2 regions of the Bradyrhizobium sp. Ken64 genome follow, and region 2 is predicted to be linked to the other one. Evidence: riboswitches for the same ligand, from Rfam matches in the RefSeq annotation. Region 2 holds a riboswitch; the other holds the start of a gene.

Region 1 (7,656 bases), on a different contig from region 2:
GTGGCGCAGGAGCACGATATTCCGCTGTTCGATCGGTTCGCGATCATGCGGCAGTGGAATGATCAGGGGCAGTTCGACCTGTTCAGCCCGTCGCGCGGGCCTGAGCTGGCGAAACAGGTCCATGATTGCCTCGGCCGGGCGTTGGCACAGTTCGTGATCGACGCTGCGCATCTGGAGCCGGCCCAGCAGCAAAATTGAGGTCTAGCGTTAATGAGTTCTCTCCGCCCTTTTTGCCTGACGGCATGGCTGGCTGTGCCCGCAGCAGCGCTGCTGCTGGTGCTGAGTCCGGCCTCGCAGTCGCACGCGCAGACGCAGGCCGCACAGGCAACGCCGGCCCCGCAGCAGTCGGCTGATCCGGCTCTCGCTTCACCGTCCCAGACGACCATCGCCGCGACGTCCCCCGATCAGCGCGGCATCACGGCGCGCGCCATCGACAAGGTGAAGCAGGTCGCGAAATCCGCCGGCGACGTCTTCAGCCGTGTCCCCTGCCTGTCGCCGAAGGGCGGCGCGAAGGCAATGGGCTCGCTGCCGCATGTCGCGGGCAAGCTCGTCGCCGGCCAGCCCGTCGTCATCGTCGCGTTCGGCTCGTCGTCGACCGCCGGATTCGGCGCCAGCTCGCCGGAGTTCAACTATCCCAATCGCCTTGCCGCGCAGCTGCACCGGCACTATCCAACCGCCGACATCACCGTCGTCAATGCCGGCGTCGGCGGCGAGGACGCGCCCGAGATGATGAAGCGCCTCCAGAAAGAGGTGATCGACGTGCATCCGGATCTGGTGATCTGGCAGGTCGGCACCAATGCGGTGCTGCGCAATCTCGATCCCGGCGATACCGCGAAGCTGGTCGAGGACGGCATCAGCCGCATCCAGGCCGCCGGCGGCACCGACGTCGTGCTGGTCGATCCGCAATATTCGCCGGCCGTCAACCAGCGCGCCGAGAGCGCCGGCAAGATGGTGAAGCTGCTCGGCAAGGTCGCCGAGCTCCGTCACGTCGGCATCTTCCCGCGCTTCGAGGTGATGCGCGACTGGCACGAAAAGCAATCGCTTCCGGTCGAGAGTTTCGTGATCGCCGACGGCCTGCACATGAACGATTGGGGCTACGCCTGCTTCGCCCAGCTCCTCGGCGACGACATCATCCGCTCCGTCGGCCAGATCAAGCTCGGCGTCAACGTGCCCGCGGACGTGCGGACCTATCGGCCGATGTGACTTGTCGTCCCGGCGAAGGCCGGGACCCATACCGCGTGATCCATCAATGGTGCGCGGTGTTCGTACCGCTCCCCCCCTTAACTCTGGGTCTTCGCCAAACTGCTTCCTGTGGTTATGGGTCCCGGCCTTCGCCGGGACGACAATAATTCACGCCTTCTCCAGCGCCGCGGTCAGATCCTCGATCAGATCGTCCGCGTGCTCGAGCCCGGCCGAGAAGCGGATGAAGCCCTCGCTGATGCCGAGCGCGGCGCGGTCCTCCGGCTTCAGGCGCTGATGCGTCGTCGTTGCCGGATGCGTGACGAGGCTCTTGGCGTCGCCGAGATTGTTCGAGATCTTGGCAAGCTTGAGCTCGTTGAGCACGCGGAACGCCGCCTGCTTGCCGCCCTTGACCTCGAGGCCGACCAGCGTCGAGCCACCGCGCATCTGTTTCTTCACCAATGCAGCCTGCGGATGATCGGCGCGGCCGGGAAACACCAGCCGCGAAATCTTCGGATGGCTCGCCAGCACGTCCGCGATGCGCGCCGCCGTCTCGGTCTGCGCGCGCACGCGCACGGCGAGCGTCTCCAGGCCCTTGAGCAGGACCCAGGCGTTGAACGGCGAGATCGACGGGCCGGTCTGGCGCATGAAATTGTGGATGTGCTCGGCGATGAACGCTTCCGAGGACAGGATGATGCCGCCGAGACAGCGGCCCTGGCCGTCGATGTGCTTGGTCGCGGAATAGACCACGACGTCGGCGCCGAGCGCGAGCGGGCTCTGCCAGATCGGGGTGGCGAACACGTTGTCGACGACGAGCCGCGCGCCGCCACTGTGCGCGATCTCGGCAATGCCGGGAATGTCGAGCACGTCGAGCGTCGGATTGGTCGGGCTCTCCAGGAAAAACGTCTTGGTGTTCGGCTTCATGGCGCGCTGCCATTGGTCGAGATCGAGGCCGTCGACCAGCGTGGTCTCGATGCCGTAGCGCGGCAGCAAATCCTGCACGACGTAGAGACACGAGCCGAACAGCGCGCGCGAGGCCACGACGTGATCGCCGGCCTTGAGCGGCGCCAGGATCGCGGTCGTCACCGCGGCCATGCCGGTCGCGGCTGAACGGGCCGCTTCGGCGCCTTCGAGCTCGATCATGCGCCGCTCGAACATCGAGATGGTCGGATTGGAGTAGCGTGAATAGATGAAGCCGGGGTCCTCGCCCTTGAACCGCGCCTCGCACTCCTCGGCGCTGTTGTAGACGTAGCCCTGGGTCAGGAACAGCGACTCCGAGGTCTCGCCATATTGCGAGCGCAAAGTGCCGGAATGGACCAGGCGGGTTTCGGGACGGTAGTGGGCGGTTGGCGCCGGGGACTTCGACATAGGACCTCCTGAAGTGACCACCGAAAATGGTCACAAAAAAACCGGCCTGGAATATCTCCACGGGCCGGGATCACAGAGGTCCCCGGCCTGTTTAGCGACTTATTTAACGTGGCTGCAAGCCGGCCGGCTCAAATCACCACGGGATAAGTCATGCTCATATTCCGCAATGCCCTTTCCGTCAAGACGTCCATCGGATAGCCGTAAAACGCTCATATTTCCCGCATGTCGGGATGTGTTTGATCCCTGATGAGGACCCCGGGTTGACGTTCACGGTTGCCGCCGACGCCAATGGTATCCTGCCCGACCGCATGATCGCGGCGATGGCGGAGGGCGGTCTCATCCTGCCCGCTTACGACTTCGTCGAAAGCCAGATCCAGCCGGCGAGCCTCGATTTGCGTCTCGGCGACATCGCCTATCGCGTTCGCGCCAGCTTCCTGCCCGGTCCCGGTGCCACCGTGGCCGAGCGCATCGACGAGTTGAAGCTGCACGAGTTCAGTCTCGCCGACGGCGCGGTGCTGGAGACCAACTGCGTCTACATCGTGCCGCTGCTCGAAAGCCTCGCGCTGCCGCCGGAGATCGTCGCGGCCGCCAACCCGAAGAGCTCGACCGGCCGGCTTGACGTCTTCACCCGCGTGATCGCCGACGGCACCCGCCGCTTCGACATGATCGGTGCCGGCTATCACGGCCCGCTCTATGCCGAGATCAGCCCGAAGACGTTCCCGGTGCTGGTCAGCGAGGGCTCGCGCTTGAGCCAGGTGCGCTTCCGCACCGGCGATGCCATCCTCAACATCGACGACCTCGAGGCGCTGCACGCGACCGAGCGTCTCGTCGATATCGACGATGCCGATCTCACCGGCGGCGTCGCCGTCTCTGTTGATCTTTCCGGCGAGAAGAGCGGCGGCTTCGTCGGCTACCGCGCCAAGCGCCACACCGGCGTCATCGACGTCGATCGCCGCGCAGGCTATTCCGTCGAGGAGTTCTGGGAGCCGATCTCGGCCCGCCCCGACGGCAGCCTGATCCTCGATCCAGGCGAGTTCTATATCCTCGCGTCGAAAGAGGCGGTGCAGGTGCCGCCCGATTACGCCGCGGAGATGGTGCCGTTCGATCCGTTGGTCGGCGAGTTCCGCGTGCATTATGCCGGATTCTTCGATCCCGGCTTCGGCTATGCCGGCGCCGGCGGGCTGGGCTCGCGCGCCGTGCTCGAAGTGCGCTCGCGCGAGGTGCCGTTCATCCTCGAGCACGGCCAGATCGTCGGCCGCCTCGTCTACGAGAAGATGCTGGCCCGCCCCGACGCCATGTACGGCCAGCGCATCGGCTCAAACTACCAGGCCCAGGGCTTGAAACTGAGCAAGCATTTCCGGGTGTAGCGATCACCCCTCGCCCGGATGAGCGCAAGCGTCATCCGGGAAAGTCTCACTTGTGGCACGATCCCGGATTACGCTGCGCTCCATCCGGGCTACAAGGTGCTGACATGACCAATTCATCCGAACTCGACGCAAAAATCCTCGACGACGTCGCGGATGCGCTGATCTATTCGGATCGCTCCGGCACCATCATGCGCTGGAATCGCGCATCGTCCGCACTGTTCGGCTTCTCGGCGGACGAAGCGCTGGGCCAGAATCTCGACCTGATCATTCCCGAACATCTGCGCGCCGCGCACTGGAAGGGTTTCGAGGCCGCGCTTGCCAGCGGCGCGATGAAGCTTGCGGGCAAGCCGACACTGACCCGCGCGCTGCACAAGGGCGGACGCAAGCTCTACATCGAGATGACCTTTGCGCTGGTGCGGGACGCCGCTGGCGTGGTGCAGGGATCGGTGGCGATGGCGCGCGACGTCACCGAGCGCGTCGAGCGCGAGCGTGCCGCCAAGGCTGCGCAAATTTAGGGCTGCGCAAACTTCGTGATGCGGAATTGGCGCGCCGGCGTGCAGGGCGCCCCGCGTGCGGCTCGGCTTGTCCGTCGCCGGATGCAGTGACACACTCGATCAAAACAACGATCGGGAGCGAACATGACCGCCGCATCAGACGTCGCGCAGGAAGCTCAGTGGAAGCGCTGGCGCGCGGTTGCCGATCTCTATCACGCCTATTTCACCGGCCTGATCCTCACCGTGGTCACGCGTCGCGGCACGGCGGATGCTGCGGAGTTCGTCTTTCGCGTGTTCCGCCGCCAGCAGCAGGAGCGCTTCCTGCCGGGGCTGGAGAAGCTCGGGCTGAGCCATCTGCCGCCGGCAGTCGCCGCCGCGCAATATCACTACCTCTCGAACTGGATCGGCGGCGTGCACGTCGAATACATGTATGAGAGCGACCGCAAAGCCTGGATCCGCTATCCGCCGCCGCGCTGGATCTGGAAAGGCACTGCCATCTGCGGCGTGCCGGGCGAAGTCTCGCGCGCGATGCTGCGTGGCTGGCACGCCAACAATGGTGTGGCGCTCGGCGATACCAGATTGGGGTTCGTCTGCACCAAGCAGAGCGTCGACGGCCAGGACGGGCTCGAAGGCTACTATCACCAATACGACCACCCGCTCGAGCTCGACCAGCGCCTCGTGTTCGCGCGGCATCTCGAAGCGCCGCTGTTCGATGCCGCCGCGGCTCCGGCCTTGCCGGTCGCAAGCTGGCCAAGACCGCGACTGGAAAAAGCCTATCGCAATTATGCGATGGAATATGTGCGCACCGCCGCGCCCGTGATGGTGCAGCTGTTCGGTCCGGAGGATGCGGGCTATCTCCTGCACCTCACGGGCAAGCTGATCGGGATGCAATATTTCGATGAGGTCGCTGCGGCGCTGTCGATGGGCCGCGGCGGTGCGGGCGAGTTCGCGACGTTCCTCGACGCGCTGTTTGTCGCGCAGGAAGATGTGGCTGAGACGACGCAATCCGAAGGCACATTCGAAATCCGTCAGCAGAGCTGGAAGTTGATGGACGGCGTCGCCGATAACCACCCTGCTTGCGCCAAAGTACTGGCGGGGTTGTTCGAAGGGCTTGCGGCCGGATGCGGGCGGCACATCGGCGTGCACCTGTCCCCGACACCGCCCGGCCGTCCGCCATTGGTCTGGACGATTGGGTAATGCCGCGCGGGCGTCTCGAAGGATGGCCCCACGGAGACTGAGAGTCGCAATTCCACGGGCTGAAATGCGCTGCCGCAGGGCACGCCTGCACCTAGCGCAGGAGGAATCGCTGCGTGTCGTGCTAACAAGCCTCTCGTTGCGCCCTGCGCGCGAACCAATTCATTGGCACACCTACGCATTGCCGCGCCGCAAATGGCGCTTTCTCCCGGAGAGGACATGTCAGACATCGCCGAGATTCCGGTCGATGAACAGGAGCGTCCGCTGCCGCCGCCTCCGCGCCCCGTGAGGAGCGCGCTGATGGACGGGCCGATCCTGCGCACGCTGCTCGGACTTGCCTGGCCCAACGTGGTCGCGCTCTCCGCCGGCACTTGCACGGTAATTGCGGAGACCTCCTATATCGGACGTCTTGGTGTGGAAGCGCTGGCCGCGATGGCGCTGGTGTTTCCGACAGTGATCCTGACCATGACCATGTCGGGCGGTGCGATGGGCGGCGCGGTGGCCTCCGCCATCGCGCGCGCGCTCGGCGCCGGCGATCGCGAGCGTGCCGGGACGCTCGCCGCGCACGCGCTGCTGATCGGCATCAGCTTCGGCCTCGTCTTCATGCTGGGCATGCTGATCTTCGGGCCGCGCGTTCTGGAAATGCTCGGCGGCCGCGGCGATGTGCTGACGCATGCGATCGCCTACACCCAGGTATTTTTCGGCGGTGCGGTGCTGCCCTGGCTGCTCAACACCATGGCCGGCGTCCTGCGCGGCACCGGCAACATGAAGCTGCCGTCGCTGTTGATCCTCAATTCCGCGGCCTGGCAGATCGTGCTCGGCGGCACGCTCGGCCTCGGGCTCGGTCCGGTGCCGCAATTCGGCATGCGCGGCGTCGCCGCCGGCGCGCTGATTGCCTATTGCATGAATATCGGCGTGATGGGCTGGTACCTGTTCTCCGGCCGCGCCCGCGTGACGCCGAAGCTGCGCGGACTTCGCATCCAATGGGCGATGTTTTTCGACATCCTCAAAGTGGGCGCCATCGCCTGCTTCTCGCCGCTGCAATCGGTGCTGACGATCTCGATCTTCACCCACATGCTTGCGAAATTCGGTACGGCGATCCTGGCCGGCTACGGCATCGGTGCGCGGCTGGAATTCCTGCTGACCTCGATCGCGTTCTCGTTCGGCATCGCCTCGGTGCCGATGATCGGCATGGCGGTCGGCGCCGGCCGCATCGCCCGCGCCCGGCGCATTGCCTGGATCGCAGGCGCGAGCGCCTTCGTCGCCGTCGGCGCGCCGGCGTGCCTGGTCGCGGCCTTCCCCGATCTCTGGGTCAACATCTTCACCGACAGCGCGACCGTGCGCGCCACCAGCCATCAATATTTGTCGACGGTGGCGCCGTTCTACGCCTTCATCGGCCTCGCCTCGACGATGTATTTCTCGTCGCAGGGTGCTGCGAAGGTGATCGGCCCGGTGCTGGCGCAGACCGCGCGGCTGATCTACATCGCGGCGGTCGGCTGGTGGCTGTCGACTCATGATGCCACCGCGCAAAACTTCTTCTGGCTGGCGGCGAGCTCGATGGTCGTGCTCGGCCTGCTCTCGTGTTCCAGCGTGGTGCTGACACGCTGGGGACCGCGCCAAACCAAATCTGCGATCAGGCCGGCGCTGTCGACCGCCGTGGACTAGCGGTGCCTGTGGCGGCGATGGCCGCCACCGCCGCCGACATTGGCGAGGCGCATCAGTTGCGGAATCATCGCCATCATGTCGCCGCCACCGGCGCCGCCGATCATGCCCATGATATCGCCGCCGCCCATGCCGCCCATTCCGGTCGGCATGTATCCGCCTGCGCCCATCGGTGCGTAGCCGCCGTAATTGGGTGCCCCGAAACCGCCGCCGAGATTGCCGCCGCCGAGGCCGCCAATTCCGCCGGCGCCCATCATGCCACCAAGACCACCACCGCCATTCTCCATCATGCGGCTCATCATCGGGCCCATGGTCTGCATCATCATGCCGAAGCGGCGCTTGCCCATCTTGGCCTTCATCATCTCCAGCATCGGCGCCATCTGGGTCATCAT
Region 2 (7,656 bases):
CTTTTTCTGCACGAATTCGCGGCCGACTACACCAATTGGGAGCCGCAGATGCGCTACTTCTCGCGCGGCCATCGCTGCATCACCTATTCCGCGCGCGGCTACACGCCATCGGACGTCCCTGATGGCGAGGTCTACGGCTACACGCATTTCTACACCGATGCGCTCGCGGTGCTCGATCATCTCAAGATCGAACGCGCGCACTTCGTCGGCCTCTCGATGGGGGCCTATTCGTCGCTCCAGATCGGGCTCAACGCGCCCCAACGTGCGCTGTCGATGACGCTCGCCGGCGTCGGCTCAGGCTCGGAGATCGAGAACCTCGACGCCTGGCGCCAGCAGTGCCGCGCCAACGCGGAGCAATTCGAGATGCTTGGCTCCGCGGAAGTCGCAAAAGTCACGCGCGAGGCGCCGAGCCGGATTCCCTTCCTGGTGAAGGACCCGCGCGGCCACGCCGATTTCTACGCCGCCCTGGCGCGACACGACGCCAAGGGATCGGCGCGGACGATGCGCGGCTTCCAGGCCGGCCGTCCCTCGATCTTTACGATGACGGACGCGATCAGGGCCGCCACGACGCCGGCACTCATCATCTGCGGCGACGAGGACGATCCGTGCATCGCTCCGAGCCTCTTCCTCAAGAAGCATCTGCCTGCGGCGGGGCTCGCCATGTTTCCGAAGTCCGGCCACGTGCTCAATCTCGAAGAGCCCGCGCTGTTCAACGAAACGGTGGAACGATTCGTCACGCTGGTGGAAGCGGGAAGATGGCCGGTGCGCGATCCGAGGTCGCTGGCGGCACATTAGCGCGAAGACGTCATCATACGCTCCGTCGCGTAGCCCGGATGGAGCGCAAGCGTAATCCGGGGCCTTCGCCTCCGCGGATAGAATCCCGGATTGCGCTACGCTTCATCCGGGCTACGGGAATCCTACTTCCTGCCGCCTCGCGTCAGCAAGAACACGCCCTGCTCGCCGAACAGATTCCACACCCACCAGGGCATCCGCAGCCGCAGCGGACGGCCGTAGAGGTCGAGCGCCTCGGCACGTTCCATCTTGACGTCGATCGCGTCGCAAAGCTCGACGAAATCCTTGATGGTGCAGAAATGGATGTTGGCGGTGTCATACCAGCTTGCCGGCAGATTCTCCGTCCGCGGCATGTGGCCGCCGATCAGGAGCTGGAGCCGCATCTTCCAGAAGCCGAAATTCGGGAACGACACGATGGCGCGGCGGCCGATGCGCAGCAAATTCTCCAGCACCACTTTCGGCTGCCGCGTCGCCTGCAACGTCTGCGACAGGATCACGTAGTCGAAGGCGTCATCCGGATAGTTCACGAGGTCAGTGTCGGCATCGCCCTGCACCACTGCAAGGCCCTTGGCGACACAGCGGTTGACGCCCTCGCGCGACAGCTCGATGCCGCGGCCGTCGACGCCGCGGGTTTCCAGCAGCTGGAGCAGGTCGCCCTCGCCACAGCCGACGTCGAGCACCTTCGAGCCCGGCTTGACCATCTCGGCCACCAGCACATGGTCGGCGCGAAAATCACCGGGCTGCCCGGTCGCAACGCCGCCCAGCGGCAACGCTTCCTGTACAGACATGGCTAGCCGTCCTTTAAGCTTTCTTGGCAGTGAGCCCGCGCGCCTTGCCTGCCGATTGCAGGAAGGCACGGCCGATGTCGAAGAACTCGGGCACGTCGAGCAGGAACGCGTCGTGGCCGCGATCGGTTTCGATCTCGGCGAACGACACCCGCGCACTCGACGCATTCAGGGCGTGCACCAGCGCGCGCGATTCCGAGGTCGGGAACAACCAGTCGCTGGTGAAGGAGACCACGCAGAAGCGGGTCTGGATCCCCGCGAACGCCTTCGCCAGCACGCCGCCATGGTCGCCGGCGATGTCGAAATAGTCCATCGCGCGGGTCAGATAGAGATAGGAGTTGGCGTCGAAGCGCTCGACAAAGGACGAGCCCTGGTAGCGCAGATAAGACTCGACCTGGAAGTCGGCGTCGAACGAGAAAGTCGGCAGTTCGCGGTCCTGCATGCGCCGTCCGAATTTTCGATGCAGGGCGGCGTCCGAGAGATAGGTGATGTGCGCCGCCATCCGGGCGACAGCGAGCCCGCGATGCGGATGGAGGCCGTGGTCGGCATAGCCGCCATGGTGCCAATCGGGATCGGCCATCACCGCTTGGCGGCCAAGCTCGTGAAACGCGATGTTCTGCGCCGAGTGTCGTGTCGAGCAGGCAATCGCCAGCGCGGAGAACACGCGGCTCGGATAGGCCGCAGTCCATTGCAACACTTGCATGCCGCCCATCGAGCCGCCGACGACCGCGAACAGCGTGTCGATGCCGAGCCGGTCGATCAGCATCGCCTGCGCGCGCACCATGTCGGGGATGGTGATGACGGGGAAATCGAGACCCCAAACCTTGCCGGTCGCGGGATTGATCGAAGCCGGACCGGTCGAGCCCATGCAGCCGCCGATCACGTTGGAGCAGATGATAAAATACTCGCTGGGATCGAGCGGTCGGCCGGGGCCGACCAAGGTCTCCCACCAGCCGGGCTTGCCGGTGACAGGGTGCACATTGGCGACGTGCTGGTCGCCGGTCAGCGCATGGCAGATCAGGATCGCATTGGAGCGATCGGCATTCAGCTCGCCGTAAGTCTGGTAGGCGATCTGGAACGGGCTGAGATCGACCCCGCAATCGAGCCGCAGCGGCTGCTCCGAGCCGAACTGCGCGAGCTGCGAGCTCGGATGATCCACCTCGTGCGACCGCTCGTCGGCGGTGATCGCGGGACTCGGAATTGACTGGACGCCAACCATCTGACCATCGACCTCGTTTGCGATCGTAGAAGTGACCGCATTGACATCAGGCCATGAAAAACCCGGCCTGAACGATAGGTTCGGCCGGGATCGAAAGCGTCCCCGGCCTGTTTAGCGAGTTTTTTAACGTGGCTGCAAGCCGGCCGGCTCAAATGACCACGGAACGGGTAAAAACTACCGTCTCAGGCGGTTTTCGTCAAGTCGCGGCCCGGATCGCCCAAATTCGCCCGTCGCGCCGCGGGCGGAAAAGGCCCGATTTCCCATTGCAATTCTCTTTGCTTTCGCAGCCCCGACTGCCTAATCAGGACATCCATCGCAGCGGTGACGGCTCGACTGATCCGCATTGGAACGCCTCTCAACAGCACCTCACAGACATGTCCCAACGTCCGCCCGCGCCACCATCGCTCCAGGAATTGCGCAAGGAGATCGACGCGATCGACGAGGGCATGCATCGCCTGCTGATGCAGCGCGGCGACATCATCGACCGCCTGATCCAGGTGAAGCAGACCCAGGAGGTCGGCTCGGCGTTCCGTCCGGCGCGCGAGGCCGCCATGATGCGTGACCTCGTCCAGCGCCATCGCGGCATCCTGCCGCTCGACACCGTCGAGAGCATCTGGCGCGTCATCATCGCGACGTTCACTTACGTTCAGGCGCCGTTCTCCGTGCATGCCGACATTTCGGCAAGCGAGCCCGCGATGCGCGATTCCGTACGCTTCCATTTCGGATTCACCGTGCCTTACGTCGCGCATTTCAGCGCGCAAGCAGCGGTCGAGGCGGTGGCGAAATCCAAGGGCGACCTTGCGCTGGTCTCGGCGACCTCCAGCCGCACACCATGGTGGCTGGAGCTGGAGGCAGAAGGCGCACCGAAGATCATCGCGCGGCTGCCTTTCGTCGAGCGCGCCGACCATCCGGCGGCGTTGCCCGTGTTCGCGGTCTCGCGCGTCGCCGACAGCGCCCTGGTGACGGAGGTCGAGACCTTCAGCGTGCGCGTGTCGGGGTGGAACGCCGAGGTCGCGCGCGCCCTGTCGCCGCTCGCCGAGATCGTGGCGGTGCCCGATACCGCCTTCGACGGCGCCGCGCTGCTGGTCTCGGTCACCGCGACGAGCAGCCTCGACAAAATCAAGACTGCCCTGATCGAAGCGGGTGCCTCGGTGCGCTCCACGGCCCTCGTCGGCAGCCACGCAACGCGCTATACGGTGCCCCCGACCGGGTCGAAATCGTAAGTCGCGAACCGCTTAAGCCATTCCGGAGTTAAAGATGTCCCGCCCCGTGCCGAACCCCGGCATTCTCGATATTGCGCCCTACACGCCCGGCAAGACCCCGGTGCCGGAGCCGGGCCGCAAGGTGTTCAAGCTCTCGGCCAACGAAACGCCGTTCGGGCCCTCGCAGAGGGCGATCGAGGCGTTCAAGCACGTGGCTGATCATCTGGAAGACTATCCGGAAGGAACCTCGCGCGTGCTGCGCGAAGCGATCGGGCGCACCTTCGGGCTCGATCCCAACCGCATCATCTGCGGCGCCGGCTCGGACGAGATCCTCAACCTGCTCGCTCACACTTATCTGAGCCATGGCGACGAGGCGATCTCGACCACGCACGGCTTCCTCGTCTACCCGATCGCGACCATGGCGGTCGGCGCCAGGAACGTCGTCGCGGCGGAGAAGAACCTCACCGCGGATGTTGACGCCATCCTGAAAGCCGTGACGCCGCGGACGAAACTGGTCTGGCTCGCCAACCCCAACAACCCGACCGGCACCTATCTGCCGTTCGACGAGGTCAAGCGCCTGCGCGCCGGCCTGCCGTCGCACGTGCTGCTGGTGTTGGACGCGGCCTATTGCGACTACGTTTCGCGCAACGACTATGAAATGGGGATCGAGCTGGTCGCGACCACCGAGAACACGGTGGTAACGCACACGTTCTCCAAGATCCACGGTCTCGCCGCGCTGCGCATCGGCTGGATGTTCGGCCCCGAGCATATCATCGACGCGGTCAACCGCATCCGCGGTCCCTTCAACGTGTCGACGCCGGCGATGTACGCTGCCGTTGCCGCGATCGAGGACACCGCGCACCAGGCCATGTCGAAGCAGTTCACCGAGACCTGGCGCAACTGGCTCGCTGAGGAGATCGGCAAGCTCGGGCTGAAGGTGACGCCGAGCGTCGCCAATTTCGTGCTGATCCACTTCCCGACCGAGGGCAAGACTTCGGACGCAGCCGACGCCTTCCTCACCAAGCGCGGGCTGGTGCTGCGCGGCTTGAAGAACTATGGCCTGCCGCATTCGCTGCGCATGACCATCGGCACCGAGGAGGCCAACCGCCTCGTCGTCGAGGGCCTGCGCGACTTCATGGCCGGACGATGAGCGCGACCCCGCACTTCCAGCGCGTCGCGCTGATCGGCTTCGGCCTGATCGGCGGCTCGATCGCGCGCGCTGCGAAGCTCCAGGGCCTGGCTGGCGAGATCGTCACCACCGCGCGCTCGGAGAAGACGCGCGCACGCGTGATGGAGCTCGGCATCGTCGATCAGGTCGTGGCGACCAATGCGGAAGCCGTGAAGGAGGCCGATCTCGTCATCCTCTGCATTCCCGTCGGCGCTTGCGGGCCGGTGGCGCAGGAGATCGCCGCGCATCTCAAGCGAGGCGCGATCATCTCCGACGTCGGCTCGGTCAAGGGCGCCATCGTCAGGGATATGGCGCCGCATCTGCCGAACGGCATCCATTTCGTGCCGGCGCACCCTGTCGCAGGCACCGAGCATTCGGGCCCCGATTCAGGCTTCGCCGAGCTTTTCATCAACCGCTGGTGCATCCTCACCCCGCCGGAGGGCGTTGATGCGGCTGCCACCGATCGCCTGCGCGCGTTCTGGGCGGCGATGGGCGCCAAGGTGGAAATCATGACGCCGGATCATCATGATCTCGTGCTCGCGATCACCAGCCATCTGCCGCATCTGATCGCCTACACCATCGTCGGCACCGCCGACGAGCTGGCGCAGGTGACGGAGTCCGAGGTCATCAAGTTCTCCGCCGGCGGCTTTCGCGATTTCACCCGCATCGCCGCCTCCGATCCGACGATGTGGCGCGACGTCTTCCTCGCCAACAAGGAAGCCGTGCTGGAGATGCTCGGCACCTTCACCGAGGATCTGGCCAAGCTCACCCGCGCGATCCGCCGCGGCGACGGCGAGGCGCTGTTCGACCACTTCACCCGCACCCGCGCCATCCGCCGCGGCATCGTCGAAATCGGCCAGGACTCGGCCGCGCCCGACTTCGGCCGGCCGCATGCGCAGCTCGGCAACAAGCCGTAGCACTGAAGCAGCCCGGATGGAGCGCAAGCGTAATCCGGGACTTGCGGCTGTATTGAAGAACCCCGGATTGCGCTTCGCTCCATCCAGGCTACAGCAATCAATACAGCGGCGGGATCTGGCCGACCTTGACCGGGCCGAGCAGCACAGCGCCGTCGACGAACTTCAGCGGGAAGCTGCGAGCCTTCTTGCCTTCCAGCGTGCTCTCGGTGCCGATCGAATTGATGCCGGCGGCAACGCCGGCATTGGCGTTCTGCTTGATGACTTTGCCGAGGCCGGGAACGGCACGGTCGAGCGCACCGAACAGATTGTTGAGGTCCTGTGACTTCACGCCGGGCGCAACGCGATCGAGGGTCGCCTGCGGCACCCCCTCCTCCAGCATCTTCTCGATGCCGAGCGCGGGGATCACGCGATCGAGACCCGTCACCGTCATCTGCAATTCGCCGTCGAGGCGGCCGTTGGCCGAGAGCCCGAGCGTGCCGGCCGCAACCGCGATCATCTCGCCCTGCTGGATCCGGGACTGCACGATCTCGATATGGCCGCCGGCGGCCTGGATCTCGCGGAAGCGCTGCGGCCACGGCTTTGGCGTGAGGTCGGAGAGTCCGGTGATCTTCGCCCGCGTGTCGGCTTCGAACGGCTCGGCGAGCAGCGGATGAACGCCCTGGATGCTGCCCTGCGCGATCTGGAGCACGGTCTCGATCACGGGATGATCGGACGTCGATCCATCCGCAAGACGTCCATGCAGTTCGACCTGTTTCGCGCGCGCGAGCGGTACCTGCACGCTGCCGTCGACCCGATTGACGGTCGGGTCCTCGAACACGATGGAGGCGCGCTCCGGCACGGCGGGCAGGCCGAACACGCTGCTGCGGCCCTTGCTCCAGTTCACGACGAAGGTGCTTTGCGTGACGCCGTCAGTGAGCGTCGCGGGTGCGGTGAATTCGGCGATGACGCGCTTGGGATCGTAGACCTGGGCGACAACCAGGATGTTGTCGAGCTTCGCCGTGAACGGCGTCTTGCTGGCGTTCTGCGACACCAGGGCGACGCTGGCGCCGGAGCATTGGACCTCGAAGCGGAAGGGGAAGCCCGCGATCGAGCGCTTGGCGCAATCATAGACGCGGCCGGATTTGGCCTCCTGCGCGCGCCAGGCGTCGGCGGCGATTTCGGCCTGCGACGCCGCATAGAACCAGAAGCAGCTCCACGCCACCGCGAGGATCAGGAGGATGACAGGGGCGATGAAAAGGCCCCAGCGGGAGCGCCGGCGCGCGGCAACGGTCATATCGGACATGCGGCGATCCTTTGACCCCTGATTTTGTCAAATGTAAGCGAGGTGCGGCTGCGACGAAAGGCTGAGAATTCGCTTCGCTTGGGGGCGCGGTTCTGGTAGCCGTGCCCGAAATGTCGGAAATCACCCTCCCCTCCGTCACCACAGCCAAAGGCGACCTCTGGGTGTTCGGCTACGGCTCGCTGATGTGGCGGCCGGGCTTCGAATTCGAGGAGCGCGTCCCGGCGCGGCTGGTCGGCGAGCATCGTGCGCTCTGTGTCTATTCCTTCGTCCACCGTGGCACGCCGGAGAAGC

What was found. Region 2 has a riboswitch for S-adenosylmethionine ahead of metX (homoserine O-acetyltransferase MetX). Riboswitches for the same ligand answer to the same signal wherever they lie in the genome.
Region 1: linked by a shared signal. The riboswitch ahead of AC0L2F_RS08250 (O-succinylhomoserine sulfhydrylase) and the one ahead of metX (homoserine O-acetyltransferase MetX) in region 2 are both predicted to bind S-adenosylmethionine.

What each region holds. Positions count from the first base shown of each region.
Region 1 covers NZ_JBVVPA010000004.1:2,628-10,283, forward strand. The annotation lists gene AC0L2F_RS08240 (SGNH/GDSL hydrolase family protein) at 1-198, shown strand, start outside; gene AC0L2F_RS08245 (SGNH/GDSL hydrolase family protein) at 211-1,203, shown strand; gene AC0L2F_RS08250 (O-succinylhomoserine sulfhydrylase) at 1,351-2,547, opposite strand; SAM riboswitch at 2,618-2,697, opposite strand; gene AC0L2F_RS08255 (2'-deoxycytidine 5'-triphosphate deaminase) at 2,778-3,914, shown strand; gene AC0L2F_RS08260 (PAS domain-containing protein) at 4,019-4,429, shown strand; gene AC0L2F_RS08265 (hypothetical protein) at 4,553-5,605, shown strand; gene AC0L2F_RS08270 (MATE family efflux transporter) at 5,822-7,267, shown strand; gene AC0L2F_RS08275 (hypothetical protein) at 7,264-7,656, opposite strand, start outside.
Region 2 covers NZ_JBVVPA010000001.1:466,711-474,366, forward strand. The annotation lists gene AC0L2F_RS02250 (alpha/beta fold hydrolase) at 1-795, shown strand, start outside; gene metW (methionine biosynthesis protein MetW) at 918-1,580, opposite strand; gene metX (homoserine O-acetyltransferase MetX) at 1,594-2,796, opposite strand; SAM riboswitch at 2,887-2,966, opposite strand; gene AC0L2F_RS02265 (chorismate mutase) at 3,171-4,019, shown strand; gene AC0L2F_RS02270 (pyridoxal phosphate-dependent aminotransferase) at 4,054-5,148, shown strand; gene AC0L2F_RS02275 (prephenate/arogenate dehydrogenase family protein) at 5,145-6,083, shown strand; gene AC0L2F_RS02280 (DUF2125 domain-containing protein) at 6,181-7,365, opposite strand; gene AC0L2F_RS02285 (gamma-glutamylcyclotransferase) at 7,476-7,656, shown strand, end outside.